4 regions of the Methylomonas rapida genome follow, and region 1 is predicted to be linked to each of the others. Evidence: riboswitches for the same ligand, from Rfam matches in the RefSeq annotation. Region 1 holds a riboswitch; each other region holds the start of a gene.
The links. A riboswitch is a leader RNA that binds a small molecule or an ion and turns the genes downstream of it on or off. The one in region 1 is predicted to bind cyclic di-GMP.
Positions count from the first base shown of each region.

Region 2: linked by a shared signal. The riboswitch ahead of NM686_RS11600 (hypothetical protein) and the one ahead of NM686_RS04785 (hypothetical protein) in region 1 are both predicted to bind cyclic di-GMP.
Region 3: linked by a shared signal. The riboswitch ahead of NM686_RS01275 (choice-of-anchor E domain-containing protein) and the one ahead of NM686_RS04785 (hypothetical protein) in region 1 are both predicted to bind cyclic di-GMP.
Region 4: linked by a shared signal. The riboswitch ahead of NM686_RS08160 (hypothetical protein) and the one ahead of NM686_RS04785 (hypothetical protein) in region 1 are both predicted to bind cyclic di-GMP.

Region 1 covers NZ_CP113517.1:1,004,119-1,011,857, forward strand. Annotated here, with positions in the region: gene NM686_RS04770 (FHA domain-containing protein) at 181-825, shown strand; gene NM686_RS04775 (PilZ domain-containing protein) at 831-1,202, shown strand; gene NM686_RS04780 (hypothetical protein) at 1,282-1,545, opposite strand; cyclic di-GMP riboswitch class I at 1,852-1,931, shown strand; gene NM686_RS04785 (hypothetical protein) at 2,026-2,766, shown strand; gene NM686_RS04790 (VPLPA-CTERM sorting domain-containing protein) at 2,832-3,638, shown strand; gene NM686_RS04795 (fused MFS/spermidine synthase) at 3,830-5,398, shown strand; gene NM686_RS04800 (sulfotransferase) at 5,398-7,086, shown strand; gene radA (DNA repair protein RadA) at 7,468-7,739, opposite strand, start outside.
Region 2 covers NZ_CP113517.1:2,447,161-2,454,899, forward strand. Annotated here, with positions in the region: gene NM686_RS11575 (efflux RND transporter periplasmic adaptor subunit) at 1-379, opposite strand, end outside; gene NM686_RS11580 (SulP family inorganic anion transporter) at 828-2,480, shown strand; gene NM686_RS11585 (REP-associated tyrosine transposase) at 2,655-3,137, opposite strand; gene NM686_RS11590 (transposase) at 3,201-3,377, shown strand; gene NM686_RS11595 (hypothetical protein) at 3,906-4,193, shown strand; gene NM686_RS11600 (hypothetical protein) at 4,168-4,989, opposite strand; cyclic di-GMP riboswitch class I at 5,058-5,138, opposite strand; gene NM686_RS11605 (cupin domain-containing protein) at 5,590-5,880, opposite strand; gene NM686_RS11610 (sodium ion-translocating decarboxylase subunit beta) at 5,958-7,085, opposite strand; gene oadA (sodium-extruding oxaloacetate decarboxylase subunit alpha) at 7,146-7,739, opposite strand, start outside.
Region 3 covers NZ_CP113517.1:275,242-282,980, forward strand. Annotated here, with positions in the region: gene NM686_RS01265 (calcium/sodium antiporter) at 1-416, opposite strand, end outside; gene NM686_RS01270 (undecaprenyl-diphosphate phosphatase) at 477-1,304, opposite strand; cyclic di-GMP riboswitch class I at 1,863-1,945, shown strand; gene NM686_RS01275 (choice-of-anchor E domain-containing protein) at 2,017-3,159, shown strand; gene NM686_RS01280 (thrombospondin type 3 repeat-containing protein) at 3,221-5,176, shown strand; gene NM686_RS01285 (hypothetical protein) at 5,269-5,856, shown strand; gene trmB (tRNA (guanosine(46)-N7)-methyltransferase TrmB) at 6,052-6,741, shown strand; gene NM686_RS01295 (helix-turn-helix transcriptional regulator) at 6,853-7,739, shown strand, end outside.
Region 4 covers NZ_CP113517.1:1,716,853-1,724,591, reverse strand. Annotated here, with positions in the region: gene NM686_RS08175 (2-hydroxyacid dehydrogenase) at 1-49, shown strand, start outside; gene NM686_RS08170 (hypothetical protein) at 316-1,071, opposite strand; gene NM686_RS21730 (cytochrome c peroxidase) at 1,382-3,739, opposite strand; gene NM686_RS08160 (hypothetical protein) at 4,163-4,981, opposite strand; cyclic di-GMP riboswitch class I at 5,091-5,171, opposite strand; gene NM686_RS08155 (TlpA family protein disulfide reductase) at 5,896-6,384, shown strand; gene NM686_RS08150 (DUF4266 domain-containing protein) at 6,440-6,634, shown strand; gene NM686_RS08145 (DUF3570 domain-containing protein) at 6,621-7,739, shown strand, end outside.

The sequences.
Region 1 (7,739 bases):
AATGCCGCTTTCAGGCGAATGTGGGGGCTTATTTGCAACGTCCCCGGAGCAGCCGAGCGTGTGATTTGTGGACGTAAAATTGCCAAGTAAGAAAATCGAAAATTATCGTTTATATCACTGCAGGCTTCCTTTTAGCGTCTATACTACAATTCGGTCGCAGGGACTTATAGAAAAACAGCAATGGCAAAATTTACCGTCTATTTCAAAGATAAACCCATTTTTTCAGGTATTTACGATTCCGGCGTGGTGCATATCGGCCGGGACGACACCAACGAATTAGTGGTCGATAGCTTGGCGGTGGCGCCTGCCCACGCCGTGGCGGTCATCAAGGACGGCAAGTGCGTCATCAAGCAACTCAACGAAAAATTTCCGCTACTGGTCAATAATCAACCTTCCAAGGAATGGAATCTGCAAAACAACGACGTCATCAATGTCGGCAAGCATTACATCGTTTACAACGCGACCGAATTTTTTCATCAGCCGGTCGAATCGCCTCAAGCCGCGTCTTCCCAGGACCCTGACCTGGAGTTTTTGAACGAGAAGCTCGAAGCGGGCGCAAGGCAGCAGGAAGGCAAGCTGCAAGTGATGGATGGACCTCATATCGGTCGCATTCTTACGCTGAAAAAGGCCATGACGCGCCTCGGGCACGAAGGCGCCGGCGTGATAGTCATTGCCCGGCGTAAGGATGGTTATTATGTGTCGGCCTTGCAGGGCCACGACGGACTGCGGCTGAATAGGGAGCCATTGGGCGAGCGAACGGCGTTGCTGCGAAACAATGACGTGATCGAGGTGGACAAAACGCCGATGCAGTTTTTCCTGGAGTGATTCGGGTGACGGCAAAAACAGACGGCGAGAAAAGGCATTTCCAGCGCATCTTTTATGACGCCGAGGCATCGTTGCTGAACGATGAGTTCACGCTACCTTGCCGGATTGTCGATATTTCACTGAAAGGCTGTCTATTGAATCTGGAAAAGCCTTGGCCGGGTTCGGCGACGACGCCTTGCATGCTGATACTGAACCTCTCCGACGAAGCATCCATACGCATGAAACTGACTTTTGCTCACGGTTCTGGCACGCTGGCCGGTTTCAAATGTGACGATATCGACATCGACAGCATCACCAATCTACGCCGGCTGGTGGAACTCAATCTGGGGGATAGCGCGTTGCTGGAGCGTGAGTTGAGCGCGCTGGGCGGCTGGTAACTTTCTTCGACGGCGCCCTGTTTTCAGGTTTTGAGGTTCTGCAACCGCGGGACTGGTAGTCTTTACTGGTGCGCGGGCATTAAATCCAGGCCTGTTTTCTATCCAGCCACCTCAGGCTTAGCCAATACCACAGTGTCATTGGCAGCATCATGGCAAACCACTCCCAATCATCCATCAAAAACAGTTTGTTTATCCATTGGCTGTCATTGAAATAATGACTCCAGGGGATGCAATAAAAGCTGAAGACGATGCTGCTCCAGAGCAAAATCAGCGCGCCTCTTCGCGTCTCGATACTCGAAAATGCCAGAAATACCCAAATTGGCATGTCCTTGGTTTTTTGCATGCAAAATTCTCCGTAATAGATTGAGTTGATCAAGCAATTATTGCGCCCATTTTACAAAGGCGCAATTTGGCCGGCCATGGCCTGGAAGTCCGCGATCGAGATTGAGGCATTTGGCCTGAAAACTGCGTGATTTCCCATAATTCTATTCGCGAAAAAACATTTTAAGAATATTACCGAATGATGTAATTTTTTGAAACCTAGTGCTTTAGTGGGTTTTGGCATGAAAGCTGTCTCCAAAATATTGGGTTGAGTTTGTTGTGAGCGTTTTGGCCAAAAATATCGCATCAGATTGTTTGGTAGAGCTAAGGTCAGCCTGGCCACACCCGGCGCGAGGCGGGGTCGGAAAGCCACGGGTCTCAAGGAAATGAGATAGCCGGGTCGCCTCCTTTAGTGATGGGGAGGTCAAGATGGAGGTTAGGGCTATACCTTGTCTTGAACATTACTGTTTACTTATCTTGTCAACAGTATAAAGAGGAAATTATGAAAAAAATCGTTATGTCGTTACTGGCCCTGGCTAGCTTGCTATGCGGCAGCCAGGCATTCGCTCACGTGTCCTATCGTGACTTGAGTGTTTTAAGTCCATTCCAACGTTCAGTGACCAGCAATGTCGGTTGGGCTGATGCCGCGGAAGCTGATTGGGGCGATAGCCACCATGGCGCGTTTTTTAGCTTTACCCTGGCGACCGATCAACAAGTGAAAATCGATGTTACAGGCCTGGGGCAAGGCACTTATGCCAATTTGACTGCCGCGGGTTTGCCAAACGCTAGCACGCCTACCTATAGCACGGTTGCCGCGCTCACCGACGTGGGTTTCAGCTTGTACAAAGGCTTGTTGCCTGCTTCGACGTATGAAGGCGCCACGAACAGCGCTACAGGCGAGTTATGGATCGATTTCGCCGCGCAAGGTAAGCAAGGCGGCTGGAATGCGAATGGCGACATGACGCTGTATAACAACTCGGGTCAATCGGGCACGCTGGAATTTTTGCAAGCCGTCAACAACAGCCTGACAAACGCCGAAAGCCTGACCATTTTTCTGACCGCGGGCAGCTATACCATCACGGCCGGTGGCGCCATCGATCCAGCTAGCGGTGCTCACTCTGGCACATATGGTATCCAAGCCAGTATGGCGCCGGTCCCTGTTCCGGGTGCGGTATGGTTGTTCGGCAGCGCGATGGCCGGATTGATCGGCTGCGGTCGTCGTAAAGCAGTGGTTGCGGCTTAACGGCATCTCGCGGGCCTTGGTTTTGCAGCCAAGGCCTTATGTACTGAAAATCAGAGGAATTCTTGATGACAAAGAAACGACTAAATAAAGCCATTATCGGGATCTTGGGCGTGGCCGCAATCTCCGTATCCACCCAGGCCAGCGCCTTTACCGCCGTATCGTTGGGCGTTTTCACCGGCGACACGATCTCGCGCGATGATGCGACGCCTTACAAATCCTGGTCGGATATTCAAGCCAAAAGCAATATGGGCTGGGTGCATACAGCCGACTGGTTCAAATTACAGGTTGGTACGCAGGCGGACATAGCCGCTGGAAACACGTTCAATGTCGGATTCAGTTTGACTTCTAGAGGGACTAACCAGCCTCTAAATACCGGGGGGTTTAGCATTTGGACCAGCGGTACCAGCGCCATCGCAGAAGGCGGTGGCTTCCATGAATACAATCAGGTGCGCGGTCGCAATGACGGTGGCGTGACCACGAATAATGACATCGGTAATATCGTCGATGGACACGATGGCTGGGTCGGTTATGCGCAAAACGGCCTTTCCTTTAAGAATGGTGATCTCGATGATGTCGCCCATGGCGGCGCCTGGAACACCAATTCGCCTTTTTTGAGCGGTGGCGCCGCAAGTGCGTCGGCGAGCGCGGCAACCTTGAATCTGTTTGGCTTGAAGGCGGGTTACTATCTGATTGGCTTGGGCGGCGTATGCCCGGATAACGATTCGAGCTGCATGGGCCAATCACCGGCTTCGCGCCAATATACGTTCTCGGTTGCCACTGCCGCGCCGGTTCCCGTTCCTGGCGCCGTCTGGTTGTTCGGCAGCGCGTTGGCTGGCGTGGCGGGCATCAACCGGCGTAAACGTGCGGCTTGATCGAAATCTCAAGGAAAATGGACAGCCTGAGGGAAATGGGCAACACGTTTTGAACAGGATGATTTAGAACGCAGGGATGTTAATGGATTGACCTTGCCAGGAGGCAGACGACCCCGAATCACGGAATGGAGCCGGTTCGGGGTTTTTTATGGGTAAAAATTGACTATCCAAAATTGAACTTTTTGAATCCTATGGCCAAAAACAACAATCATCATCCCGCAAGTTTGTCTCGTCTCGACGCGGCGCCAAGCAAGGTTTTTCTATGGCTTACTGTCACCCTCAGCGGTGGCGCCGTGATGATTCTGGAACTTTTGGGTACCCGAATCATTGCGCCTTTTTACGGCGCCAGCCTATATGTCTGGTCTGCGCTGATTTCGGTCACAATGATTGCCTTGGCTTTGGGCTATTATCTCGGCGGTTTTCTGGCGGACCGATACCCAAGCCTTCGTTTGGCGCACGTGATCCTATTGGCGGCTTGCGCGACGAGTTTGATTCCCTTCCTTAGCGGGCCCATCTTGAACCTGACCAATCCACTGGGGATGCGGGCTGGCGCATTTGCCAGCGCCATGTTGTTATTTTTCCTGCCGTTGACGGCCTTGGCGATGGTGGGGCCCTTTGTCATCAAACTGGCGACCGAAACACTGGACGATGTCGGCAGTACGGTGGGCTCCGTTTACGCCATCAGCACCGTGGGCAGCGTGCTGTCTACCTTGATGCTCGGTTTCTTTTTGCTGCCGGCGTTTGGCAGCAGAACCATCATTTTCACGCTCGGCTGGGTGCTGGCATTTTGGGCCATTGCCCTGATGATAAAGGACAAATCCGGCTTTGCCCGCATTTCGACGATAATTCCGTTGCTATTCATCGCCCTGGTCGCCGGCTTGCTCAGTGCCAAGGGTTACGCGACTTCCAGACTAACGGACAGCGGTTTCAAGGTCATGCATCAAGCGGAAAGCAATTATGGCTGGGTCAGGGTGGTGGACAATCCGCAAAATGGCACGCGCCTGCTGTTGTCGGATGCCTCGGTGTTAAGCGCCACCGCCTTGCGGGATGGCCGGACCCTGCTGGATTATCAAAACATCATCAGTTCATTGCCGATTTTGCTGCCTAGTCATAATGATGCGCTTTTGATTGGCTTGGGTGGCGGGCATATCGCCCGGCAGTTGAAAGCCAGGGGATTGACCACGGACACGATAGAAATCGACCCCGTGGTGGCTGATGCGTCATTGAAGTTTTTTGATTTCAAGCCTACCGGCGATTTCATCGTGGGTGACGCGCGGTATGAAATAACAAAACTGCGCAAACGATACGACCTGATCGTTCATGACTGTTTCACGGGCGGCACGGAGCCCGTGCATTTGCTGACGAGAGAGATGTTGAGCGATTTGCGCGGCTTGTTGACGGAAAAGGGCATGCTGGCCTTGAACTATGTCGGCTTCACGCGCGGCGAGGGCACGGCCGCGGTGGCGTCTGTGCATAAAACGCTGAAACGGGTTTTGCCCCATGTGCGGGTATTCGTTACCGAAAAGACCGAAATGACGGATTTCATCTTTTTGGCCGCCAACCAACCCATGGAACTGGACCCTAATAGCCGCGACCCGCGCGTGCAATGGTTGATCGACCACGAATACGCCCTCGATGACAGCGAGGGCATCGTCATCAGCGACGACTATAATCCGATGGAAAGCATGCAAATCAGGAAAGCCGAAATCTACCGCGAATTATTCATCAAGCGCGTGGCGCCGGAGTTGTTGGTACTGTGATGCAAAATGCCGCGAAAATCAGCCGAAACGCGCCATGCCCTTGCGGCAGCGGAAAAAAATTCAAGGCGTGTTGCGCCGACAGGCCGGGTAGCGTTTCGGCCATTCCCTTAGACATCGAGCCATTGCACCGGCAAGCCCGGCAGGCCGTGGCGGCGGGAAATTTCACCGAAGCGGAACGGTGCTTTCGCCAATTGGCCCATGCCAAACCCGCGGATGCTTATTTCAAGGCGGGGTTAGGTCAGGCGCTATGCTGGCTGCATCGACGCAAGGAGGGCATAAGTTGTTTGCTGCAGGCCGCCAGGCTGCTGGAGCGTCAAGCCGCCAAATCCCGCGATCCGCGTTTTTTGGTCGAACTGTCGGCGCAACTGACGCACTGGGGAGAAGTGAATGCCGCCGAGCGCTTGGCGCGCCTCGCGCTAACGCTTGCGCCCAAATCCCCGGTTTTCTTGAATAACCTGGCCTTGTGTTTGGTGCGGATGAATCGGCATCAGGAAGCGCTGCCGGTTTCTCGCCAGGTTTGCCAGTTGTTACCCGATCATCCGGGATGCAATATCCTGCTGGCGATTCTGGAAGCCCGTTTCGCGGCGCCCGAACAAGCCTTGGATCGATTGAACCGCGTGATAGAACGCAATGACGACCGCGAGCAGACCGCGCGTGCCTGGCTGGAAAAGGCCGTGATCCTGGATAAAATAGGCCGTTATGACGAGGCTTTCGCGGCCATGGTTCGCGCCGGCAGGGAGCATAGCGCGCTTTCGCCTCTCGGCCCGGAACAGCGCGAATCCCTTTTCGAAACGCTGGAAAGCAATAGCCAGGGATTTAACGCCGCGTTGCTGAAGCGTTGGCCTGTCGAGGATGTCATTAACGACGGTTTGCCGGCACCGGCTTTTTTGCTGGGTTTCTTACGCTCGGGGACCACGCTAACGGAGCAGGTACTGGGGGCTCATAGCCGGATAATCGCGACCGATGAAAGTAGCGTGATCCACGAACTGACCCGCGAATTGCAGCGGCTCAGCGGCAGCAACGAGGATCATGCCAAGGCGCTCTCGGCGTTGAACCTGGCGCAGATCAAACAACTTCGGCAATTTTATTGGCGGCGCATGCGGGAGGAATACGGCGACGCTGTCATGGTCAGGCAACTGGTCGATAAAAATGCGTTGAATACCATCGAGCTGGGCGTCATCAGCGTGGTATTCCCGGAAGCCAAAATCTTATTCGCCTTGCGCGACCCTAGAGACGTTTGCCTGAGTTGTTTCATGCAGGCCTTCAGTTCTTCACCGGCAACCGTCAATCTGACCTCATGGCAAGGCATCGCCAGGCAATACGCGGGCGTGATGGGGTATTGGCTGACGCTACGCGAAACCATGCAACCCCGGTATCTGGAAGTGCGTTACGAGGATACGGTGAACGACTTCGAAAGCACCTTTAGGCAAATATTCGCTTTTTTGGGCGTGGAATGGCAGGCCTCGGTGCTGAAGTTTCACGAACGCGCGCGAGGGCGTTACATTTCCACGCCGAGTTTTGCCGCCGTTAATCAGCCGCTTTACAACACGGCGTTGCGACGCTGGACGCATTATGCAAAGCATTACGTCGAGATCGAGGGGATACTCGAGCCTTATATCGATGCACTGGGTTACGCCGAGCCCCGGGTCAAAACGGGAACTCGAGAAGATTTGCACTCAATGCGATAGCTAAGCTATCGCATTTCCTGGCGTGGTTTGGAGTGAAAAAGCTTTAGCTTTTTCGCGTGTTCCGGTGTTTCGTCCACTATGACTTTCAACGTAACGCTCATGAAGGCTGGGCATCGCCCCGGCAAATGAAAGTCAACTTTGTTATGTCGTTAGTCTGTTTTTGGGGTTGCCGCGTGACTTTCAGAGTAACGCTCATGAAGGCTGGGCATCACCCCGGCAAATGAAAATAGTCTTCAGGGTAAGGTTGCTTGCCGGACAGGCCGCCGTGAATACATCCATGTAGGCTCGACGGCGGCATCCTTGCCGCCGACGCCTGTCCAACAAGCAACCGCACCCTCACATTTTGCTACTTTCAGAGTAATAATGAACGATGACTAAACCTTAGAGTTCCGCCAAAGCCGCCAAAGCCTCCTGAATGTCGCTGACCGCATGAATTTGCAAATTCTTGATGGCCTCTTTGGGTTTGTTGCTCTTGGGAATGATCGCGCGTTTGAAACCGTGCTTGGCGGCTTCGTTGAGCCGGGCGTGGCCGTTGGCGACCGGGCGGATTTCGCCATTCAAACCCACTTCGCCAAAAAAAACCGTGTCGTACGGAATGATGCGGTCGCGCAGGCTGGAAACCACGCCGACCATGATCGCCAAATCGCTGCTGG
Region 2 (7,739 bases), 1.4 Mb from region 1:
TCGCCTCTTGCCCCGCAAGTTGCGCCTGCAGATTCTTGATATTGGCTTCGTCGGCCGCCACGCGGGCCGCATAGACACGCGGATCGATCTCCACCAACAATTGACCGGTCTTGACGTCATCACCGATGTCGACGTACAGCTTTTGCAGCTGGCCGGTAACCTGCGCCCCCACATCGACGTATTCCTTTGGCTCCAGCTTGCCCTGCGCGGTGACGTTTTCCTCGATGTCGTCGACGATCACGCTGACGGTGGCTTGATTGTTTTGATCGTTTTCCTTCGGCTTGAATCCTAGATACGCGCCGATACCCGCAATCAACAGCAACACAACCATCAACCCGTATTGACCGCGAGTCTTCCCTTGCTTGATAGATACATTCATTGGTAAACAGCGCACTCCAATCTGAACAAAGGTACTCCTCAATGAAAAAGGCATCCGAAGATGCCTGTATATCATTGTTATTTATATGTCTTTATAAACGCATACATAACAATGTTTTGGGGAAACGATTGTAGCAAATCGATGGTCAGCAAAATGTGAAAAAAATGTGCAAGCCCTGTGGGCTTGATCTTACCGCAGACCGCCGCGCTTGGGTCCGTTTAAAGGAGTTCTAATGGTTTCAGTGAACATGCGTTCGTAACCTGGAATGCATTCCGCTGCTCGCTCTACCTGAAAGCAAAAACATGCCACCCTGTCAAGCCTTAACAGCTCGTCATGACGGGCATGCTGCCACAGCAACAACCATTAAAATAACATCACACTAGACTTTTTACTATTTTAATAGTAAAACGCGAGGAGCAATTATCAGCGACCCAGAACCAAGCAAACGATGAAAAATTCAACATCCCCAAATAACCCCTCAAATGACACCTGGAGCCAATTGCGCAGGCACTGGGAAGCCGATTTATCCGCCGGTTTCTTGGTGTTTCTGATAGCCCTGCCTTTATGTCTTGGTGTCGCGGTGGCCTCGGGTTTTCCACCGATGGCCGGCATCATTTCCGCCATCGTCGGCGGCCTGCTGGTTTCGAGGCTCAACAGTTCCTGCTTGACCATCACCGGCCCGGCGGCCGGCTTGATCGTGGTCATCCTGTCGTCGGTTCAAAATCTAGGGCAAGGGGATATGCTGGCGGGCTATGGTTATACGTTGGCCGCAATCGTGATTTCGGGTTTATTGCAGATCGTGCTGGGTTATTATCAGGCGGGGCGGCTTGCGGTATTTTTTCCCGCTTCGGTGGTACATGGCATGCTAGCCGCCATCGGCATCATTATCATCATCAAGCAATTATCCATGACGATGGGGGTGCAGATTGCCAATACGCCGACCGTGCTGGCCGGCATCACTGAAGTCATACATGCGCAAGCATTCTATGCACCCAAGATCGGTATGATCGCGTTACTGGCGGCCTGTATTCTGATAGGCTGGCCGAGATTGCCGCATCCTTGGCTTAAGAAAATTCCAGCCCCTATGCTGGTGATCGTGACCGGTATTTTGCTTGGCTACGCTTTCGATCTTACCCATTTTCAGCCCGACCCTTTATTTAAAGTTCCAGCCAACATCAACGTTGACGGCCCGTTTCTAGTATCCATTCCTGATAGTTTGTTCGACAGCTTCCATTTTCCGGATTTTTCAAAAGTCGCTAGCCTGGCTTTTTGGGAAAGCGTCGTTTCGATCACGCTGATAGGCAGCTTGGAAAGCTTGCTCAGCAGCGCCGCCGCTGACAGGCTGGACCCACAAAAACGCTATTCAGACTTGAACCGTGACCTGCGGGCGCTCGGCATCGGCAACTTGGTGTCAGGCATTCTCGGCGGCTTACCGATGATTACCGAAATCGTGCGTACCTCGGCAAACATTGATTATGGCGCACAAAGCGGCTGGTCGAATTTTTTTCACGGTGCCTTCTTATTGCTATTCATGCTTTTGTTTCCAGGGATAATTGCGACCATCCCCTTGGCTTCTCTTGCTGTGCTGCTGGTCTACATCGGCTTTCGCCTGGCTTCGCCTCAAGCTTTCGCCAAAACACTGGATGTTGGCAAAGAGCAATTATTCATATTCGTCGTGACTATCCTGGGTGTTATTGCCAGCAATCTACTAGTCGGGGTGTTTATCGGCATCATCGCAAAACTGCTGATCCACTTGAGTCGCGGCGTTTCCCCGAGGAATTTGCTGAAAATTTCTTACCAGATTGAGCAACAAGACGACCGTTTTAGAGTCACTATTCGTGGTTCGGCGGTTTTTTCCAATTTCATTGCGCTGAAGAGCGCACTGGCGACATTACCGGATAGACACCAAGTGATTTTTGATCTGGCCGACATCTATTTGATCGACCATACCGTAATGGACTTCGTCGATGCGTTTCAAGCGGATTATAAGGAGCGTGGTGGGCACTGCGAAATTCACGGGCTAGATAATCACATAGCCTATGCGGGACATGAGCTGGCTGCCCGGATTAAATATCCTCGGGAAATAGATAGAGCGCTATAAAAAGCAATCACACCTCAGCGGGGCGGGTTATTCAACCCGCCTCGAACGTTTTGGCTAAGCTTGAAAAAAGGCCGAAATGTCGGGACGGGGTTACCAACTTCGTGCGGTGCAAGAATTGCAACCAAAACCGCTCAGTGTGAACCATAGCGATCGTCTTGGCATAAAGAAGAACGATCATAAAAACGACACAACCAGTGCCGATGACGAATTCGCGGACGACCACCGCCAATACTCGGGTCGCTCGACATAGCCTTTGCGAACCGGGTTTTCGTGGATGTAGTTCAGTTTCTGCAGATAAAACGCCGGATTCTCGATTTTCTTTGGCGCATTGGTATCATGCCAGAAATGGTATTTTCCTGATTCGTCGATAAACAACTCCAAAACCCGCGACTCATGGGTCTCGATATTTTCCTTGAGTTTCTTCGAGGTAAAGCGTTTGAAGTCGCGCAGAAAACCAGCTACATCCGGCGAGGTCACGATCAGATGCAAATGATTCAGCATGAACACGTAGCCATTGAGCTCTAAACCCTTTTGCTGCTGGCAATAGCGCAACGAATCCGCCAATATTTGCCAGCGGTTGAAGCGATCGAACAGGTAATACCAGCGTTGGACGGTTAGCGTCAAATAATAGGTGCCGCTGTTGAGTTCGGTTGCTATCCCCCTGCGTCAGAATAGTTGTCGCCTCAAATTTTCAGACTGTATGAAATTTGAGATTTAAACATGAAGTATTCAAAAACCCGTTATTCTGATGAATTCAAAGAACAAGCCTTGGCCAAAGTCTATAGCCGAGGCAATCGCAGCATACAAGCCATCGCTGATGAATTGAATCTCAGCGTGCACACCTTAAAAACCTGGATGAGCCACACAGCACTCGACGATAAGAACTGTCGGCCATAGGCATCGGTCACCAGGGCCAATAAGCCGTTTTGGTAAGAGAGTTCTGTTTTATTGTTATTGCGGTCAGTGATGGATTTCAGCATCCAAGGCTCAACGGCAGCGATTCTTAGCGGATTACCGGGAATTTTTTCGAAGTGGAAGCTTGTGCCGCCCTGCCGATTGGTAATATCGATCGAACCGTCGGAATTTTGGATGACGGTTTGCTGTGTGCCGGAAATGGATGAAAGTGAACCGCTCCTGCCCGAGCGTTGATATTTGGTGACGATCCCGCCCGGACTCATTTTGAATACATCGCTGCCTTGGGTGAACAGAAAGATGTTGTAGGAGTGACTCCAACCAAAGCCCAATACGGTGTCCAGGGATGCGCTTTCGCCGTTGGCATTGTTGCTGGCATAACGCAGGGATAGAGACAAGCCTTCTTCGTTAGTACTGGATGTCGTCAGGACAGGGTAGGTTTCACCAAAGAGCCCTTCGGTATTAGAAACGAAACTGTTCGTTGAGCATTCACTACTGGGGCCGTTGAGGCTTGTGCCATCAGAACTGCATTGTTCAGGGCAATCTGAGCATGATTTTGCTGAACACGTGAAACCTGTGGCGCCTGTTATGCAGAAAACCCGTTTGGCACCGATGAATTTGGCTTCGACGGGACTGGAAAGCAAAACCAAGGCAGTGAAAAAAGTGGCTACAAAGAAGAAAATCCGGGCAGTTTGGTTCATGATGAACTCCTTTAGGCTTTCGCCTGCTTGCCGTTGGGGTAAGGATTTGTTGTCAGACGGAATTGATAATTTGCCTAACACCTGTGAAAACGGCGCATGATGGTTACTCCCAATAAAATTAAGGGCAGTGTCGCCGGCGTGGGTACCGTATAGCCGTATATTTCGGAGTCTGCTTCCGCGCTGATTTGATAGGTCTTGTTGTAATCGAGCAGGAACGAAACCCTTAAGGTACCTTGATTTTCGTGCAGGATGGTCGTGTTAGTACCAGAGATTGAATCCTGGAATTGATCAAAGGACAACAGTCCGTTGATGTCAAATAGTCTGAGGGTAGCGATGTGGGTGATGTCGACAAAGAAGCCTTCAGCATCAGCCGTTCCCAAAATACTGCCTTGATAATCCAATAAAAAATCGACCCATACACTGGTTTCGGTCGCATTGGGATTGGTGATCGTGAAGAAATTGTCAAAGGCAGACACCGCAAAGCCATCGGCCTGCATGTATTTGCGTTCCAAGTGAAGATCGGAATGCGTCGTGCCGGTTATGCCGGCGTTTGGATCAAGGCCAATTTGAGTGCCATTTTCCACAGTATAGTCAGCCAAGGAGCTGACATGGGCTGTGTTTGCAATTGCCTGGATTGAGCCATCATTGCCAAATAAAGAATTGCTGTCATTATCAGGAACGCTGTCGGAATCCGCCGCATGCGCTCTGACATCACCGTACCAGACATCAGTCCACTGCAGTTGTGCGCTGGTATCGCTCAAGGCAAATCTTAGGTTGTTGATCGCCATGTTGCTGGAAGCAGCCACAAATGCGGCTTGTACCTGTCCGGCGCAAAAAAATGCCAAACAAAAAAACGCATTCACTGTGTTCCGGAAAAATTTCGCATGTGTTGCCATGGCACTCCCCTTTGATATTTTGGACATAAAAAAGCCGAACCGCGAGATGAGACTTTTACGCTGTCTCTCTCGGCAGTACGGCTTTCCTATTTCTGGAGGATCCGTGACTTTCTGTCCCTACCTTACGGATAGGTTTAGCGAAGGTGAATTTTTTCGCTATATAACATCTGGGCTATGTGCTTGCAACCAAGTTTTTAAGTCAGTATTTTTTAGAAAGATTATCTGCCTTATTGATACAGTTAATCATCGAAAGATGAGAAACCACGAACACTCAGGCAGTTCCTAGCGAGCAGAAATTGTTCGGCCACAGCCATTGAGCAGAGTATTTTATTTGGCGGCTATGAGCATTCGGCGAGCGTTGTATGGGAAAACAGGAACCTGCATACCGTGATTGCGCCTCTATGGCGAAAATGACAACGGGGCATGTATACAATCGTTATAAATGGCGGCTTTGCTGGATGCAAAACCGCCCGAAGATGTCTTTGTTAGTTCAATCCATGCCTTATGCACTAATCCGCATGGATGAGCGATTTTATCTTCGATGGCTCTGAAGATACCCGCAGCAAGGCGGGTATCGTAGCACCAAGAGATAACTATGGCTTAAATGCCGTTGGGGAAATCGTAGCTGTAATGTTTGCGCAGCGGTTTAACGACTTCCCATTGGCTATCGAGACCGGCCGGAAATACCACCAAGTCGCCCGGCACAATACGTACTGGCTCTCCTCCCGCTGGGGTAACCAGGATTTCGCCATCCAGCACGTAGGCGCATTCGGTTTCGTCGAAATCGATCGGGAATTTGGAAACTTCTTTTTCCCAAATGTCCCAGTTGGAGACGCCCAGTTCCTGTAAACGTTCTTCGCTGGGGTTGTGTTCAATTTTGATTTCTGTCATGTCTCAAATCTATTCAAGTGAAAATAAGGCGATATTCTAGCATTTTGCTGGCCCAGTCTCGCCGAAACTGTCCAATATCAGCGCACCAAACTCAGCAAAACACCTGCCGCCACGGCCGAGCCGATCACGCCGGCCACATTAGGCCCCATCGCGTGCATCAACAAAAAGTTGTAGGGATTACTTTCCTGGCCGACTTTATTGGCTACCCGTGCGGCCATTGGCACAGCGGATACTCCCGCGGCGCCGATCAAGGGATTGATGGGCGTGCTGCTAAAGCGGTTCATCACTTTGGCCATCAATACGCCACTCGCAGTACCGATTGAAAAAGCAATCGCACCCAGTCCCAGAATGCCCAGAGTTTCCAGTTTCAAAAAAGCCTCGGCACTCAGTTTAGAACCCACGGAAAGTCCCAGGAATATCGTCACGATATTGATCAGCTCATTCTGCGCGGTTTTGCTGAGCCTATCCACCACGCCAGAGGCGTTCATCAAATTACCCAGACAAAACATGCCTACCAAGGGCGCGGCAGATGGCAGCAAAAACGCCGTCAACGTAACCAGCATCAGCGGAAACACGATTTTTTCGGTTTGACTGACGGTACGCAGTTGCTGCATTTCGATTTTACGTTCGTCTTCTGTGGTCAAGGCCCGCATGATGGGCGGCTGAATCAACGGTACCAGGGCCATGTACGAATAAGCGGCCACGGCAATCGCACCCAATAATTCCGGAGCCAATTTGGAGGCCACATAAATCGCCGTCGGACCATCCGCGCCCCCGATGATCGCAATCGCCGCCGCTTGTTTCAAATCGAAGGACATGCCCGGCACACCATTCAATGCCAATGCGCCGAACAGCGTGCCAAAAATGCCAAACTGCGCGGCGGCCCCCAATAACAGGGTTTTGGGGTTGGCCAGCATCGGGCCAAAGTCCGTCATGGCTCCCACGCCCATGAAAATCAACAAGGGGAACATGCCGGATTTGATGCCGCCATACAGATAGTAAAGTATCCCTCCTTCTTCGGTCATGTCGGCGACAGGAATGTTACTCAGAATCGCGCCAAAACCGATCGGCAACAACAGTAAAGGCTCGAAACCTTTTCGAATCGCCAAAAACAGCAGCAAAAAGCCCACCGACATCATGATGATCTGCGGGCCACTGATGTTGTAGAGGCCTGTGCTTTCCCACAACAATCTTAGATTTTCCATGAATGATCTTTATTGGTTTCAGACTAGATGGCGGAGCCCAAGCGCCGCCACAAGAAGTTATTAAAGGGTGACGAGTACGTCGCCGACCGCGACACTGTCGCCTTGCTTGACGTTGACCGCGCTGACGATGCCGCCCACTTTGGCGCGAATCTCGGTTTCCATCTTCATTGCCTCCATGACCATTACCACATCGCCTTCGGCAATATGCGCACCGATATTGACTTTAACCTTCAGCACCACGCCGGCCAAGGGCGATACCACCACGCCGTGACCACTGACTATCGGCGGCGTTACGACCAAATCAGGTCCGACAGGCGTGCCTGCGGATGCCTGTATCGAAAGGTTGGCCCCACCCGGTCCTACCGCAACATTGTAATTGCGTCCGTCGACATTGACGGTGTAAAGCTCGGTCGGTCCAGCCGTTGCAACCGGCTGACTGGCCGCTGCGGCGACCGCACTGGAGGCCTCGGGATTGGGCGCGGGTTCAAACGCCGCCGGATTACCGCGATTTTGCAAGAATTTCCAGCCGACTTGCGCGAACATGCCGTCGATCAAGGCGTCTTCTTCGACGCATTCCGCCAATTTAACGCCTTCCGCCGTGGCCTTGCGTTTGACTTCGGCGATCAATTTGTCCATTTCCGGCTGCAATAAATC
Region 3 (7,739 bases), 730 kb from region 1:
ACGGCCGCGAATACGACCAATTCCAGGGCGGCATCCAGGCGGCTCAAATCACCGTCATAAAGCTGGGCGATGGCCAGCAAGGTCACGCCGAACAGAATGGGCAGTTCCTTTCTGATCACTTGCGAATGCACGGCGATCGGGCTGATCACCGCCGTGACGCCCAAGATCAGCGCGATATTGGTGATATTGGAGCCATAGGCATTGCCGAGGGCGATACCGGGGCTGCCTTCCAATGCGGAGAGCGCGGAAACCGACAGTTCCGGCGCCGACGTACCGAAACCCACGACCACCATGCCGATCAGTATCGGCGACATCCCTAAATGATCGGCGATCGCGGCCGCGCCCTCGACAAACAAATCGGCGCTCCAGACCAAAATAATCAAGCCCAGAAATATCATCAACAGTGGCAAAGCCATAAATTACCTTTCAAAAAATCAACAAATGGGGGAAACGCGCGACACGATACCGCGATCAAATCAATCGACGGTCCACTGCACCAGGCCGCTATAGGACGTGGCAATCACGCCCAGGCCGAACAGAATGCGATACCAGGCGAAAATGATGAAATCGTGATGGCTGATATAACGCAGCAATCCTTTCACCGCGACCAGCGCGCTGACGAAGGCCGCCATCAAACCGACCGCGAACGAGGCGGCATCGCTGTCGAGATGCAATAAGTCGCGGTGTTTGTACAAATCGTACAAGCTGGCGACAATCAGCGTGGGTATGGCCAGGAAAAACGAGAATTCGGTCGCCGCCTTGCGCGACAAGCCGAACAACAGGCCGCCGATGATGGTCGAGCCGGAACGCGACGTGCCCGGAATCAGCGCAAAGGCTTGCGCGATACCGAGCTTCAGCGCATCCAGCATGCTCAGGTCCTCCACCTCATGCACGCGGACTTTATGCTCCCGCTTTTCCGCCCAGATGATCACCAGCGCGCCGACGATGAATGCCAGTGCCACTGGAATGGGTTTGAACAATAAGGCTTTCAAATGCTTGCCGAACAACAAGCCCAGCGATGCCAGCGGCATGAAGGCAATGGCCAGGTTCAGCACGAATTTTTGTGCCCGCGGCTCGCTGGTCAAGCCCGCCAGTACCGAGCCGATCTTGACGCGGTATTCCCAGCAAATCGCCAGGATGGCGCCAACCTGAATCACGATGGTGAACAGCTTGGCCTTTTCGTCGTTAAAGTCCAGCAGATCGCCCGCCAGAATCAAATGACCGGTACTGGAAACCGGCAAAAACTCGGTCAAACCTTCGACCACGCCCAAAATCAGGGATTTAATCAGTAGTTCAATGTCCATATCGGCATACTCCGCGCCGAATCGGCGTATAGAAAAAAATCAGCATATTGATCGGGTAGTTGCTATTTAGAAAGCAGTTGGGAATCAGCAGGGCCAAAACCATGCAAACGGGGCCGGATTATAGTCGAAATGCCAGCACTTACATAACTTTAGCCAGCAAGCCTAGACTGCGAATCACCAAGCCCCGGCAAAATTTTCCTCCAACGCAGCGCATAAATGTCGCCTGCCTACCCAGATGCGGCCACCCGGCGCCCTGGCCGTTCGATTGTTCTTACCACTGACGCCCAGAATCGACAGCGGATAACCCGATACGCCACATCCGGCATATCCCACAACCGGAATAGGTCATATCCCGTAATTCGCCGAAGCCGCACTGCACGCTTCGCTACCGGAAAACATTCCGTCCCGCTGTAGGCAATTGATGACATGGAGATGAGCAAGTGGCACAAATTTTGATTATTCAAAAAGTAACAGTATTACAACATTTGAATATTGTTAGGAGTGACTACGCATCGCAAGTCGGCAGGGTGATGAAAAATCCTTGCTGACCTGAATGCTTTCACTTATCGCCAACCTCGTTGCGAAACGAGGCTCGGAAAGTCACGGGTCTTGCCGACGATCAAGACAGCCGGATTGCCCTCATGTGATAGGAGGGGCGGCCCAGGCCGCGTATCACGGAATGCATTCACTACAACATAACGGACTAAATTTCATGCAAGTACATTTTCAATTGACAGCCATTGCGCTCTTACTGGGGGCAAGCGGTATCTCTCAGGCCGCCTTGACCACGACCAGCGGACCGATCAACTTCACTGGCTCTGCTTCGGTTACGGCCGCGCAGGATTATCCAAACGATCCCTATGCCAGCGGCCCGAAATCGCTAACCAATACCAACGACGGCGCAAGCGCGGCCACCGTGTCGGTAGCCCGGTTCAACGCCGCCATGGGGGTTTTGACCGGCGTCGATCTGCAACTGAACTCCAACCGCACGCAATCCATTTCCGGTTCCGGTTATAAGGGCAACGGTGAAGGCAAAACCGTGAGTGGAAGCGGCGCCAGTTCCGCCGCCCTGGTCGCAGCCGGCGCCCAGATCCCGTTGGCTCCCGCGATTTCCCTGGAGGGCGGCTCCTGCTCATTGGCGATGGGTAAAACCGGAAATATCTCATGCAACTGGGGGCCATCCACGTCAGAAGCCACCGCGACTCATGGCACTGCCAGCGTGGACAGCAGCAACCTGGACGCCTATGCGGGCACAGGCAGCGTCGACGCGACTTTGACGCTACCCAGTCTGTCGGCCACGGTCACCCAATCCAGTTATAAGGGCCAGGCCAGCGGCTCATCCGCGACGTATACCGTCGATTGGTCCGGTACCTTACAGGCCAGCTACAGCTACTTGCTGCACGCCTTGGCTTCTTTCGACACCGACGCCGAAACCACCAGCCTGACCCTGGATTTCGGCAATGTTGCGCAAAACAGCACCGCGTCCTTGAATTTTAGGTTGTTCAACCTGGCCAATGCCGACCGTATCGGCCTGGACCTGGATAGCGTCATCGCCAGCGGCGATGCCGGGGCATTCGATACCGGCCTGTCGGCATTTGCCGACCTGGCCCAGGGTGGCAGCCAAAGCTTCATCGCCAATTTGCTGACAGCCAACGCTGGCAGTTTCAGCGCGCAATACCTGCTGAACCTGTCCGATGCGGATTTCGGCGCGGGCAGCACGCGTCAAAACTATCAACTGACCCTGAATCTGATCGGCAACGTCACGGCGGTACCGCTACCTGGCGCTGTCTGGTTGTTCGGTAGCGCCTTGCTGGGCTTTGTTGGCATCGGCCGCCGTAAGCGTAGCCTCGCTTAAAAATCAATGCAGGGCGGAGCGGAACAGGAGGTTCGGCTCTCCCCTCTATTCGAGACCTGTCATGAAAACCCTAAAAATAATCATGCTGACATTGGCGACTTTGTTGCCAGTATCGGTCGTAGTCGCCGGGACCTTTGTCGCGCCGCCGGCATCCGGCGGCAACCCAGCATTTACCACGACGCATTTTTCCGGCTCGCAAAATTGCGCTCTTTGCCATAACGGCATCAAGGACAAAAACGGCGCCGATGTGTCTATCGTCACCGACTGGTCATCGAGCATGATGGCCAATTCGGCCCGCGATCCTTTCTGGCGCGCCAAGGTGCGCAGCGAAATCGCCAAGCATCCGCAACTGGAAGCGCTGATCAACGACAAATGCAGCAAATGCCATGCGCCGATGGCCAGTTACGAGGCCAAGAAAGACGGCTCGCTGGCCACGCAAACGCTTTTCGACGGCGGCATCCTGACTGCAGGGCATCCCAGGCATGACGCCGCGATGGACGGTGTAAGCTGCACCTTATGCCACCAAATTCCGAACTCAAGCACCTTGGGCACATTGCCGGCGATGTCTGGCAATTTCAACATCAATACCACCAAGACCATCTATGGCCCATTCGGCGGTCCCGGCGACACCGCGATTTTCGCCAATCCGATGATCAACAACACCGGCTACACACCGGTCTATAGCGCGCATATCAAGGAGTCCAAGCTTTGCGCATCCTGCCATAACCTGAAAACGCCTTACGTCGATGAAGACGGCAAGGTGTTGAGCACGACGCCGGAAAGCGAGTTTCCGGAACAAACGCCCTACATGGAGTGGGAGCACAGCAGCTACGTCAATCAGAAAAGTTGCCAAGGCTGCCATATGAGCCGAACCGACGGCGTGATCATCACCACCCGGCCGCCCTGGTACAGCGTGCAGCGCAACAACTTCGCGATTCATGACTTGGTGGGCGCGAACAAGTTGATGCTGGACATATTGAACAACAACAAAACCCAGCTCGGCGTGTTGTCCAACAACTTTGCCGAAACCATCGCCAAAACCGACACGATGCTGAAAAGTGCCGCCACGGTGAGCGTCATCGATCAGCAGTCAACCGCAGGCACGCTGGATTTCACGTTGCAAATCAATAGCACTACCGGCCACAAGCTGCCGAGCGCTTATCCGTCCAGACGCGCGCACTTACATGTCGTCGTACTGAATGAACAGAATCAGGCGGTGTGGGAATCCGGCAAGGTCAATGCCGACGGCAGCATAGAAGGTGTGGATGCCGACGAGCAAGAAGGCGTTTTCGAGCCGCATTACGACCTGATCACGTCACAGGATCAGGTACAAGTCTACGAAGCCATCATGGGCAATCACCTGGGCGAAGTGACTTATACCCTGCTGCGCGGCAAGGAATACCTGAAGGACAACCGCATCCTGCCGGCCGGCTTCAACAAGGCCAGCTCGCCAGCCGATGTGCGCGTGGTCGGCGAGGCTTTGGCGGACGGCAATTTCGTCGGCGGCAGCGATCAAATTCGTTATCGCATTGCCGACTTGCCGGCCGGGAACTACACGGTCAAGGCCGAACTGGTGTACCAGACCTTGTCGCATGCCTTCGCCCGGGATTTGTTCGAGGACACCGCCACGGCCGAAGTCGTCGACTTCAAGACCATGTTCGATGCCTCCAGCCAAAAATCCAGTGTGATCGCCAGTGCCGAGTTCAACGAAACAATCGCGGCGCCAGCGATCGATAGCGATGGCGACGGCGTGCCGGACAATCAAGACAACTGCACCTTGGTCGCGAACGCCAACCAACGCGACACCAATGGCGACGGTTACGGCAATCTCTGCGACCCCGATTTCAATCAGAACAAGGTGGTCGATCCGCTGGATCTCAACACGCTGAAAGCCAAACTGGGCCTGGTTTCACCCAACCACGACCTCAATGGCAACGGCATCGTCGATCCTATGGATTTGAATATTGCAAAAACCTATCTGGGTAAGCCGCCAGGGCCCGCCGGTTTGCTGCCTTGATCCATTGAAAGGCTAGCGCGACAAGGATGTTGCGTGAACCTGCAAGACATGAATCGTTACCCAATACCCAAAACATTGACTGGAGATTTAATATGCATAACCAAAACACTCGTCGTTTTTCCCTGTTCTGCGGCCTGCTGACGCTGCTTTTATTTGGCCCCCAGGCTTCGGCCTCGCTGACCAACGTGGTCAGGTTTAGTCAGGGCGACCATCTTGCCGTAGCGAGTGGCGAACTACTGACGATCGATCTGATCGGCGAAAATTTCACCTTGGCCCCCGATGGCGCGGCCTTCTCATTGCAGTGGGACCCTGGCGTGCTGAGTTATGTTTCCAGCGCGGTTGCCAATCCACCCTGGGAATCTTCATTCATCAATGAAGCACACGCGGCTTCGGGACTTATCGACTACGCCTTCATGAGCATCACCAACGGTAGCAATGCGGGTTCCGATTTCGGCATCGCCCGCTTTACCTTCAGCGTACTCGGCAATGCAGGCGATATAAGCGCATTGGCTCTGGGCAACGATGCCTATAGCATCGGCTTCCTAAAAGGCGTGACCGGACTCGATGTCAATTTTGTCAATAGCCAGGTACAAGTCGTGCCGTTACCAGCCGCTGCCTGGATGTTTGGCGCCGGCTTAGTCGGCATGGCAGGCTCGATGAAACGCCGTCGTCCGAAATAAGTCGTCGATTCGGCATGGACTCACGCAAACCCCGGCCAACCCGGGGTTTTTTGCTTTTTAATGCCTTCCACCCGCGCCAGCGATCGAGATTACGCCGCCTGGTGCGAATATCCGGGTAAAATTGCGATGACAACATGAACATAGTCCAGGCCAAGCTTTCGGCCTTTGTTTTATCCGACCCATATCGCCACGCTCATGACCGAATCCAAAAAAATCGATCCCGCCCGCATCAGAAGCTTCATTCGCCGCCAAGGCCGCGCCACCGTCGGCCAGAAACAGGCGCTGGACAGCCATTGGGATAAATATTGCCTGTCGCCGCAGGCCGATTTCGCTGCAGAAACGGCTTTTGGCCGCAAGGCGCCGTTGATCGTCGAGATCGGCTTCGGCAACGGCGACAGTCTGGCTGCGATGGCGGAAGCCAATCCGGATTTGAATTACCTCGGCATCGAAGTGCATCGTCCCGGCGTCGGCCATTTGATGATGTTGCTGGAACAGCGCGGCATCAGCAATGTGCGGATATACCATCACGACGCCATCGAGATACTGGAGCAAAAGATTCCGGAGCATAGCCTCGCCGGCGTGCATCTGTTTTTCCCCGACCCGTGGCACAAGCGCCGCCACCACAAGCGCCGCATCGTCCGCCCCAGTTTCCTGATGTTGCTGAACAAGAAATTGGCCCCCGGCGGTTATTTTCATGCCGCTACCGATTGGGCGGATTATGCCAAGGACATGCTGGCGACCTTATCCGCGGATGCCGGCCTGAAAAACACCAGTCCGACCGGCGATTATTGTCCTCGCCCGGATTATCGGCCGTTGACCAAATTCGAAAACCGCGGCCTCAAACTGGGCCATGGCGTTTGGGATTTGATTTTTAGCAAAATCTGATGCAAAGGCCGCCCCATGCCGGTTTCGCCCTGTGTGAGCAACGCTGAAAACCGGGCAATCGACATGCGGGACCAAGCTTGCCGAGACGACAAGCCAGACCAAGGGAGCAGCATGTCCGCGAAATCGAGTCCCGCCAGCTCAACCAGCATCCGCAACGATGACCCGGCCCTGCAACTTGTTGCGCATGACGACTGCTTGCGCCAGCATTTGCCGGAAACTTTGGGCCGGGGATACTCCAACCTCTTCAAGCTCGATCCCGAGTTGCATTGCATCGAGACCCATTACGCGCCCCGCCAGGATTTATCGATTTTGACGCGGACGGACAATCAAGAAACCAAGATGGTCGTGACGCTGGCTTTACAGGGCCATTCCCGGTTCAAGCCAAAGCATGGCGACAGTGTGGTTTTCAAGCAGGGCTACACGTCCATCACCACGTTTCGCGCCAGCGAAGGCACGCGGGACTATCAGGGCCAAAAAACGGTAAACCAGCTGCGCTTCGTCATGGGCAAAACCTGGCTGACGCGCCATTTTGGCGAACAGGCGGTGACCACATTGTTCGATCAGAACCTGATCCGCGTATTGAAACAGCTGCCGACATCGACACAAAGCATTGCAGCCGCGCGGGCCTTGCTAAGAAGCGATGTCGCCGACCTAGCCAAACCGTTATTCAGACAGGGGCTGGCCACGGCGATATTGGCGAGTGAACTGAGCGGCCTGTTGAGCGAGGACAGACCGGCGACGCGGTCTTTCGGCGCTAAGGAGCGCGCCATGGCGCATCATGCTCGCGACATCCTGCTCGCCGAATACCAAAATCCGCCCAGTGTGGAAGCCCTGTCCAGAAGGGTTGGCACCAACCAATTCAAACTCAAGCAATTGTTTCATCATTATTTCGACAGCACCCCTTACGGCTTATTGCTGGACATCCGCATGAAAGAGGCTCACCAGTTGCTGCAGTCCGGCCACTGTTCGGTCGGCATGGCCGCCGCCGCGGTGGGCTA
Region 4 (7,739 bases), 710 kb from region 1:
TCTGCAAGCCTATTTTGCCGGCGAGGAATTGCCGGATAGGGTGGCGTGATAACGCTGAAAGTCCCGGTGAACGAAACACCGAATGCCTAGAAAAAGCTAAAGCTTTTTCACTCCAAACCACGCAGGGGAGTGCGATTGCTTTAGCTATCGTACTGATGGCAAATCTTCCCGGCTTGCGCGCATTGACCCGGTAGAGCTAACATTCACTTGCCGGGGTGATGCGGCTTTTTCATGATCGTTACCCTGAAAATCATGATGGGAGCGATGCCCTTCAAGGACTCGTCGCGACGAGGGCGTCGCTCCTACAAGAACTGGCTAAGCAATTTTTTCGTTGAAGGCCAGTTTGCGTTTTTTCATGCCCACAATCCCCAACAATCCCGCCAGGAACGACCACGCCGCGGCTGGCAGAGGAACCGGAGCGGCATTGGCTTCTAAATAACCATAATGATTGATGTCGATATAAAACATCTTCGAATCACCCGCAGCCAACGTAAAAGTATAAGGCGCGGCATATTCGCTAAAAGCCGAGGTTATCGGCAAATAACCGGCCGCATCGATTGAATCAACACCATAAAATTCCCCTAAATCATCGGAATACCCAATCATAACGCTAGAGAAGGCCGTACTGTCGCCAGCCACTTCGGCAAACAACCGATAAGACATGTTTAACGTAATATCAAACGCTTCAGAACCATTATTGACAAAGCCAATATCGTACAAACCAAGATGGTTGTAATCGATGGCGCCATCCGACACCCCGCCGTCAAACGCGAATGTATGCGTAAATGAACTGCCCACCAGCATGGGTCCCGAGATAAACGGTATATCGGGGTTATCATCGTGGATGCCGCCATCCCCGGTTACAGAGGTGTAACTCTCATAGAAACGGGAAAAGGAAGCAGTCATTTCCAAGCCGGAATAATCAGTGGATGCCCCTGTAATACTGCCTATGGCAAAGTCTAATGTTGCATAGCTATTGAAAGAAGTGCTTGCGACAGCATCGTCCGCATTTGACACAAACATCCCGATTACAGCAATTGCCACTGCGTACTTTTTAACTTGGTTATTCATAAAACTCCTAAAAATCATTCTGCTGAAACGCAAGCCGGTACTGACCGACTTGCATTGAACTCGTCGCGACGAGGGCGTCGCTCCAGCAAGGCTTAGCCAAGCAATTTTTCGTTGAAATCCAGATTACGAGAAACTATCCCTTCAAAAGAGCCCAAAATCGCTAACTCGTCATTCGAGATATGACCTGGGTTCGTCAAGTTGCTTATATTGTCGATGGAAAAAGCTAATCGTCACGGAACTCGCCAATTCACGATGCGAGCTGGTTTGAAATCAGCCCGCATCTTGGCAATCAAATTATTCGACAAACAAACTATTGAGCCGACGCGGGCGCCAGATAGTGATCGAATGGCAACAAAGGTTTGGGTGTAACGCCATCCGCTTCGAATGCCCCATTGGCGCCGACGGCGGGAACCACCATTGCATGCTCTTTGCCCCAGGCGGCGCTCAGTTCATGCCCCGGCGTAACCGCTACATGATCACCCACATGGCCATCGGGCACGATCACTTCGGGATGATCGAAAGGTGCCTTTTCATACCGTACCCGGTCGTCGGTAAAGGTTTTCATATATTCGATGATCGCCTGTCTATCCTCGGGAGCATCCCCCGCCAGAGTCACCGCGTTCACCAAATTTTGCTGATTGGCATTCTCCGGCAAGGCCACGTTACCCAGACGAGAATAAAACTCGATGACCTGCTCCAGAGTAGCCATGCTGCCGTTATGCATGTAAGGTCCTGTCAGTTCTACGTTACGCAAGCTGGGCACCTTGAAAGTCGCCTTATTGGCCACGGCCATTTTTGCCGTTCCCAATGTCGCATTGGCCGCCGCGACAGTCGGTATATAGGCCTTGGTGGTACTCAAGCAATTTTGGGCGCGCCGTGTTACTTCCGCTTCGCCTTCCCTCTTGCCGTCCGCTTCTATGCCATCGGTTGACTTGAACACATCCGGCGTCAATCTGCTCGCGGTACTCGCCAACGGTTGGATAAAGTCGCAACTACGCACGTGTTTCAATACGTCCTGGTCCTTGACCGCCGACTGATTACCCAACAGGTATTGCAAATACTGATCAGTGAACGACAGAGGATTACCAAAATCGTCCACGCCATCGATGCCGGGATCGGCGTCAGGATCGTTCACACCGGTATTGAAAAACCCCATATCCATCAAGCGACGATTCAACCCGACCACCACGTCACGCTGCACGACGTTTTTATACGGGGTGATACCGGCGGCCGATGCCGCGCTAAAGGGCCCTAATGCATCCGCGCCATAAGGGATTTGAAAATGGCTGGGACCGTAGCTTTTACCCGGTGCTGGCGTAACCAACTCGCTGTTCAGTTCAACCGCGGCCGTGGTAATCGCAGGGCCGCCATGGCAAAGATTGCAATGGTTATCGGTGAACAATTGCTGACCTCGCAGCAACGTTGCGATCTCTTCCGGCGTTTTTACGATACCCGTCGAAGCAGGAAACCTCCACGTCGGCATGAAAGTATTGGGATCACGCTCGGTCAAATCGATCGGCGCCTGATCAGATACCAGCGTTGCCTGATAAAGCTGCAGCGCTATGCCAAAAAACATCGAGAAGTTCGCTTCCATCTGGTTGTAAGCCGTTTGCCCAGGAGGCGCACCGAACTCGCCGACACGGGTATACGACCAAAACTTTGGATTAAACGCCTGCGTAATCAAACTCTTGTAAGTCGTGTTCAATCCTGGCTTCAAATCACCGTCGACGCTCAGACTGTAAGGCCCAAGCACGCTGTCTTGATGATGAACCTTTTGATACTGCAGGGGTTGGCGCAACAACAGCTTTCTGCCTATATCCGGCCAAGTCCGCTTCCGGCAGGACATTTCCGCATCATTCAGAGGCGGCCCCATGGCCAATGAGGCAAGCGATGAGTTGGTCAATTGCAATTTCCTTTTTGCCACGCTACGGGCACCGGTTTTGACCCAAATGCCGGCGTTTTCGTCACGATCTCCCCAAGGACTCGCACCGTTATAAACGTTATTGGCCCGGCCATCCCAGAAGTTACGATAATTGAAGATCGCATTGATCATGGTCGGCACATTACGCGGCTCTACCCTACGCGTGCCAACACCGTTGACATGAAATACCGGATCGACGCTTCGACTACATTCGTCACTGGTACCAGTAAACTTGGATGCACCGACGAAGTCACCGCTAAAGGTGCCAGCCGAGGAAACGACGTCATCGGTAGAAAAGGTTTTGCCGCTGCTTCTGTCAAAAGGGTTGGCAAATTGATACAAGGGAAAATCATCCTGGGTCAAGGTATAGTTGGCGCCGCCCGCCGCGCCAGATGGCAACGGCTCAAAGGTATCCCCATTGCCGGTGGCACTTTTGGCGCCAGGATTCAATTGGTTTTTGATCCTGATGTCGGCCCCGGCATGAACATGGCAAGAACCGCAAGCCATGCCATCGCTACCGACATTCATGTCCCAAAACAGGGCCTTACCCAGCGCAATGGCTTTTTCCTTGTCGACGACAATCGAATCGGGCCCGTCTTCCGGTAAAAAATTCACATCCGCACCGCCCAGTTTCCCATCCACATGCGGAATCGGCACATTCTGCAATGGCAAGGGCTCGGGACCATGAGCAAAGGCCGTCTGCGCCAGCAGCAAACAACTCAACCCCAATATCTTGTTTATCCTCATCTTCACCTCAGTAATAAATTAGCGGCACTCAACGCACAGACCGACGTTCCTATAGCAACCAGGGAACCAGCATTGCTCCCCAAATCCCGGCAAGCCCGGAATTTGTCGCCCGATTGAGGATTTGGCCTTGAATAACATCCACCTTTACCCTCTCCAGAGGGTTGGGGCGTGGGTTGAACTACAGGAAAGTTATGCACGACCATATCCTTAGCAGACATCGAAAAGCAAAATCAAAACCATAAGTTAAATATAGTTTTTCAATCATACAGTTAGTCAATAAGAATCGAATGCTCAATCTGCCATGCGAACTACAAAATGGGCGAAATCACATACCGGCATGGACAAATGCCCCGGATACAACATAAAAAAGCCGTGTATCGCTGCATGCGATGCACGGCTTTTGATTGAACGGCTAAGAGCAGATCAGGCCGATAAGGCTGGCTTTCTTCTGCCTAAAGACAACAAGCCCAGCAAACCGCTACCGAACATCCAGACTGCTGCCGGCACGGGAACAGAGGTGACTTGTGGAGCACTCACCGCAATATTGTCGATTTGAACCTTGAATGGAAATTGGGCCAAACCAACATTCTGCGCCCCCGCATAGTGAATCCAGACCGCCTTTACATTCCGAAAGTCTTCATTCAGGGAAAGCGTATCATTGAAGCCATTGTAAATCGTCTGATAGGCAACAGCCGTGCTGTAATTTGTGCCATCGCCATTCCACAAATCCGGGTTGAACGCGGTGTCAAACCCTAATATTTCGTAGTAATCAAGAGTCGAATCATGATCCGGATTCAAAGTCACGCCATCGGCCAAATATTTTGCCAAAGGGTTTTCGCCGCTGTATGGCGAGCTAATCTTGATCGAATCAAAGCTAAAAGCCGACATATCATCGGCTCTGAAATAAACACCACCAGAGTCGTTGTGATAAGCCAGCATGCGATCAGCCGTCGAACCGCCCTGGTGAAGATGGGCATTAGGTCCGGTAGGATCACCGATGGTACCAATCACCATGCTGTTTTGCAGCACACAATCCCCTTCAGGGCATATTTCCGCACCGACAGGCGCCACATTTGCCTTTCCGTAGTACGCGCCCGCGGTCAGCACTGTATCAGGGGTAGTTCTATTAGGCTTGTATCCAAAATCCACAACGGTTGGACTGGTAATTGCCGCATTCGCGCTTCCCGCCACGGATGCCAGCAAACCAAACACCGCCCCATAAACCAACTTTGTCTTATTCATTCAATACTCCTTAATATCGTTTAACAGCGATTTAATCCATATTAAAAACAAAAATCGCGCCTAGATGATCCTTTTGTCCACGCAGGGCACAAAACGAAAACATCCCATGAATGGCAGCCCGACCATCTCCTGAATGAAGAGATTCGCGACTTTCCGTCCCCGCCTCGCGACGGGTTTGGCATTTTTCAACAAGTCATAAAGCAAAACACAGGCCATTTTTGTCAATGTATTATCCTGAAATAATATTCAAAGAAACCAACAGCAACCCAAAGAAAATATCTAACGATTTTCATGACGCGACAGGAGAGCACACCTCTTTTTAAATTGAACTATGTTATTTATCGGCATTCAATGGGTTTTTTGCCCTTTTATCACAAGAAAAACCAGCACGACGCTTTTTCCTGCCGTCTGCCGCTCATCTGGCAAGCAAAATACAACCTGGATTTCGTCAGAATTAGCCTCCCGACTGAAGAACCGCGCCTAATTCTTTGTCGGATTTAATATGCCTGCCGGCAATGGCAAGCTACGCTCCATCCTTGAGGCCTGATTTCCTGTGATCCCTACCGGAATGACAAAAACACCTTTGAAAATTTGCCCCCTCTCGGGCCACAAATCCGACTCTGAAAGTCATGGTGGGAGCGACGCACAGTCGCGATAAATGGCTTCAATTCGCGACTATGCGTCGCTCCTACAGCTAGAACTTTCATTGGACGGGGCGATAGCCTTCATGAGCGTTATTTGAAAAAAGCTAAAGCTTTTTCACTCCAGCGGCATTTCGGGAGTGCAATAGCTTTAGCCATTGCCGAGTGGCGCCATTCGCGAATCCTGAACAGGAATTCAAATCCGCCCACCTATTAGGCATAATTATTGCTTCAAATTACAGTCAAACCGTTATCTCTACCCTGCTGAATAACATGAAAAAATCATTACTCCTCGCCGTCATCCTGACCCTATCGTCCCACGCTTATGCGACGGATCAAGGCCAAACCGTGCCGAGCTGCCAAGCCACACTTGCCGATACTGGCGCGCAACTGGACTTCAATGCTTATAAAGGCAAAGTGGTATTGGTGGATTTTTGGGCGACCTGGTGCCCGCCTTGCAAGAAATCCATGCCTTTCCTGAATAGTCTGCGTAACGAAAAACAAAAAGACGGCTTTGAAATCGTCGCCATCAATGTCGACGAAAACAGCGATGAAGCCAAGCAATTTCTGGCAGCCAATCCGGTTGACTATCTGATGACGTTCGATCCGAACGGTAACTGTCCCGGTGTTTTCGACGTCAAGGCCATGCCATCCTCTTATCTGGTCGACAAAACCGGCACGGTCCGTTTAGTGCATCTAGGCTTCCGGGACGGCGACGAAGCCACCATTCAACAGCATGTCGAAAAGCTATTAGCTGAATAACTCCGCAACATCCACCTGCAATACCATGCGCTTATTTTTGTCGTATCTGAAAGTTATGGCTTGCTGCCTCTGCTTGCTTGCCCAGGGCTGCAGCAAGGTGTCGCCCTGGGAAAGAGGCAATTTGGCCCGCGAGGACATGAGCATCAACCCCAATCCCAACCTGAACCGGTTCCGGGATCATATCTTCACCAGCAAGGAGGCCTCGCAAGGCGGACATAGCGGCGCGGGTGGCGGCTGTGGCTGCAACTAAAGTGGAAAAAAACGCGGCGCTCGCCGCGCTGACATCGGCCGCGTTGAGCTTGCCCGGTTTGCAGGCAGTTGCGGCCGTACCCGCGGCCAATATCAACGCCAACGTCAGCTACGGTCATTACGAAGAAAACAACAACAGGATGAAGGTCGATGTGTATCACGCTGACGCCGTGATTCCGTTGACCGATCGTATCGAACTGTCGTTTAGTTTGGATAGGGATACTTACTCGGGTGCCACGCCGATGTACAGCCTACCAGTTACCCTGACCAACCTGCCGAGACAAGAGAAATCCAAAATAATCTATGAAGACTTAGTATCCTCCGCCTCTCCCATTGTCACTAAAAGTAATATTTTGACCTTTGGCCTGGATACTTTCTATACGGAAAGCGGCTCTACAATAGCGAACGTAATCAGCAACTCGCAAGATCAAATATCGAACAATCGTATTACCCTCCAATCTCAGATCAATGATAATCATCAAAATGACTTGAAATCGCTTGATTTCAATCTGTATCAAGCGCAAATTTATGTAGAAACCGAGTACACGAACACTTTCGATTCGATCGTCGGTCCCTTTATCGCATCAATGAGACAACAAAGGGATAATGATATTGCCTTGTACAACCAACAAAAAACCAACGATTTAGCGACTTACCAGGCAAGCCATCCAGAACCCAGCAGCATCAAAACATCGACCACTGTCAATTTCGAGGGCGTTCTTACCGCGGGCGCTTATTATGGCAAGGCTAGCGACTCCCCCATTTCAGGCGGGCTATGCCCAGGCGGCGACTGTATCAGCCAAAACGGTATCATCGTCGGTACAATTAATGACATCACAGGCCCAAACGCGCATTTGCATCAAGGCGGCACCACAAGCAACCGCGCCCTTACCTACCACAACGACTCCGGCGGGATTTATATCAGGGCGCTCGACTCCTCGGCTTTCAGTCTGGATTCGATCAAAATAAATTCTCCATATAAAGGTGAAAACCCGTATGCAAAATTTTTAGCGGATGGCGTGACACCCAATCCCGATCACGATCCTAGCGTAGATTATTTCGAGATATTGGGATTCAATCAAGCGACCAACACAAACTTAGCAGAG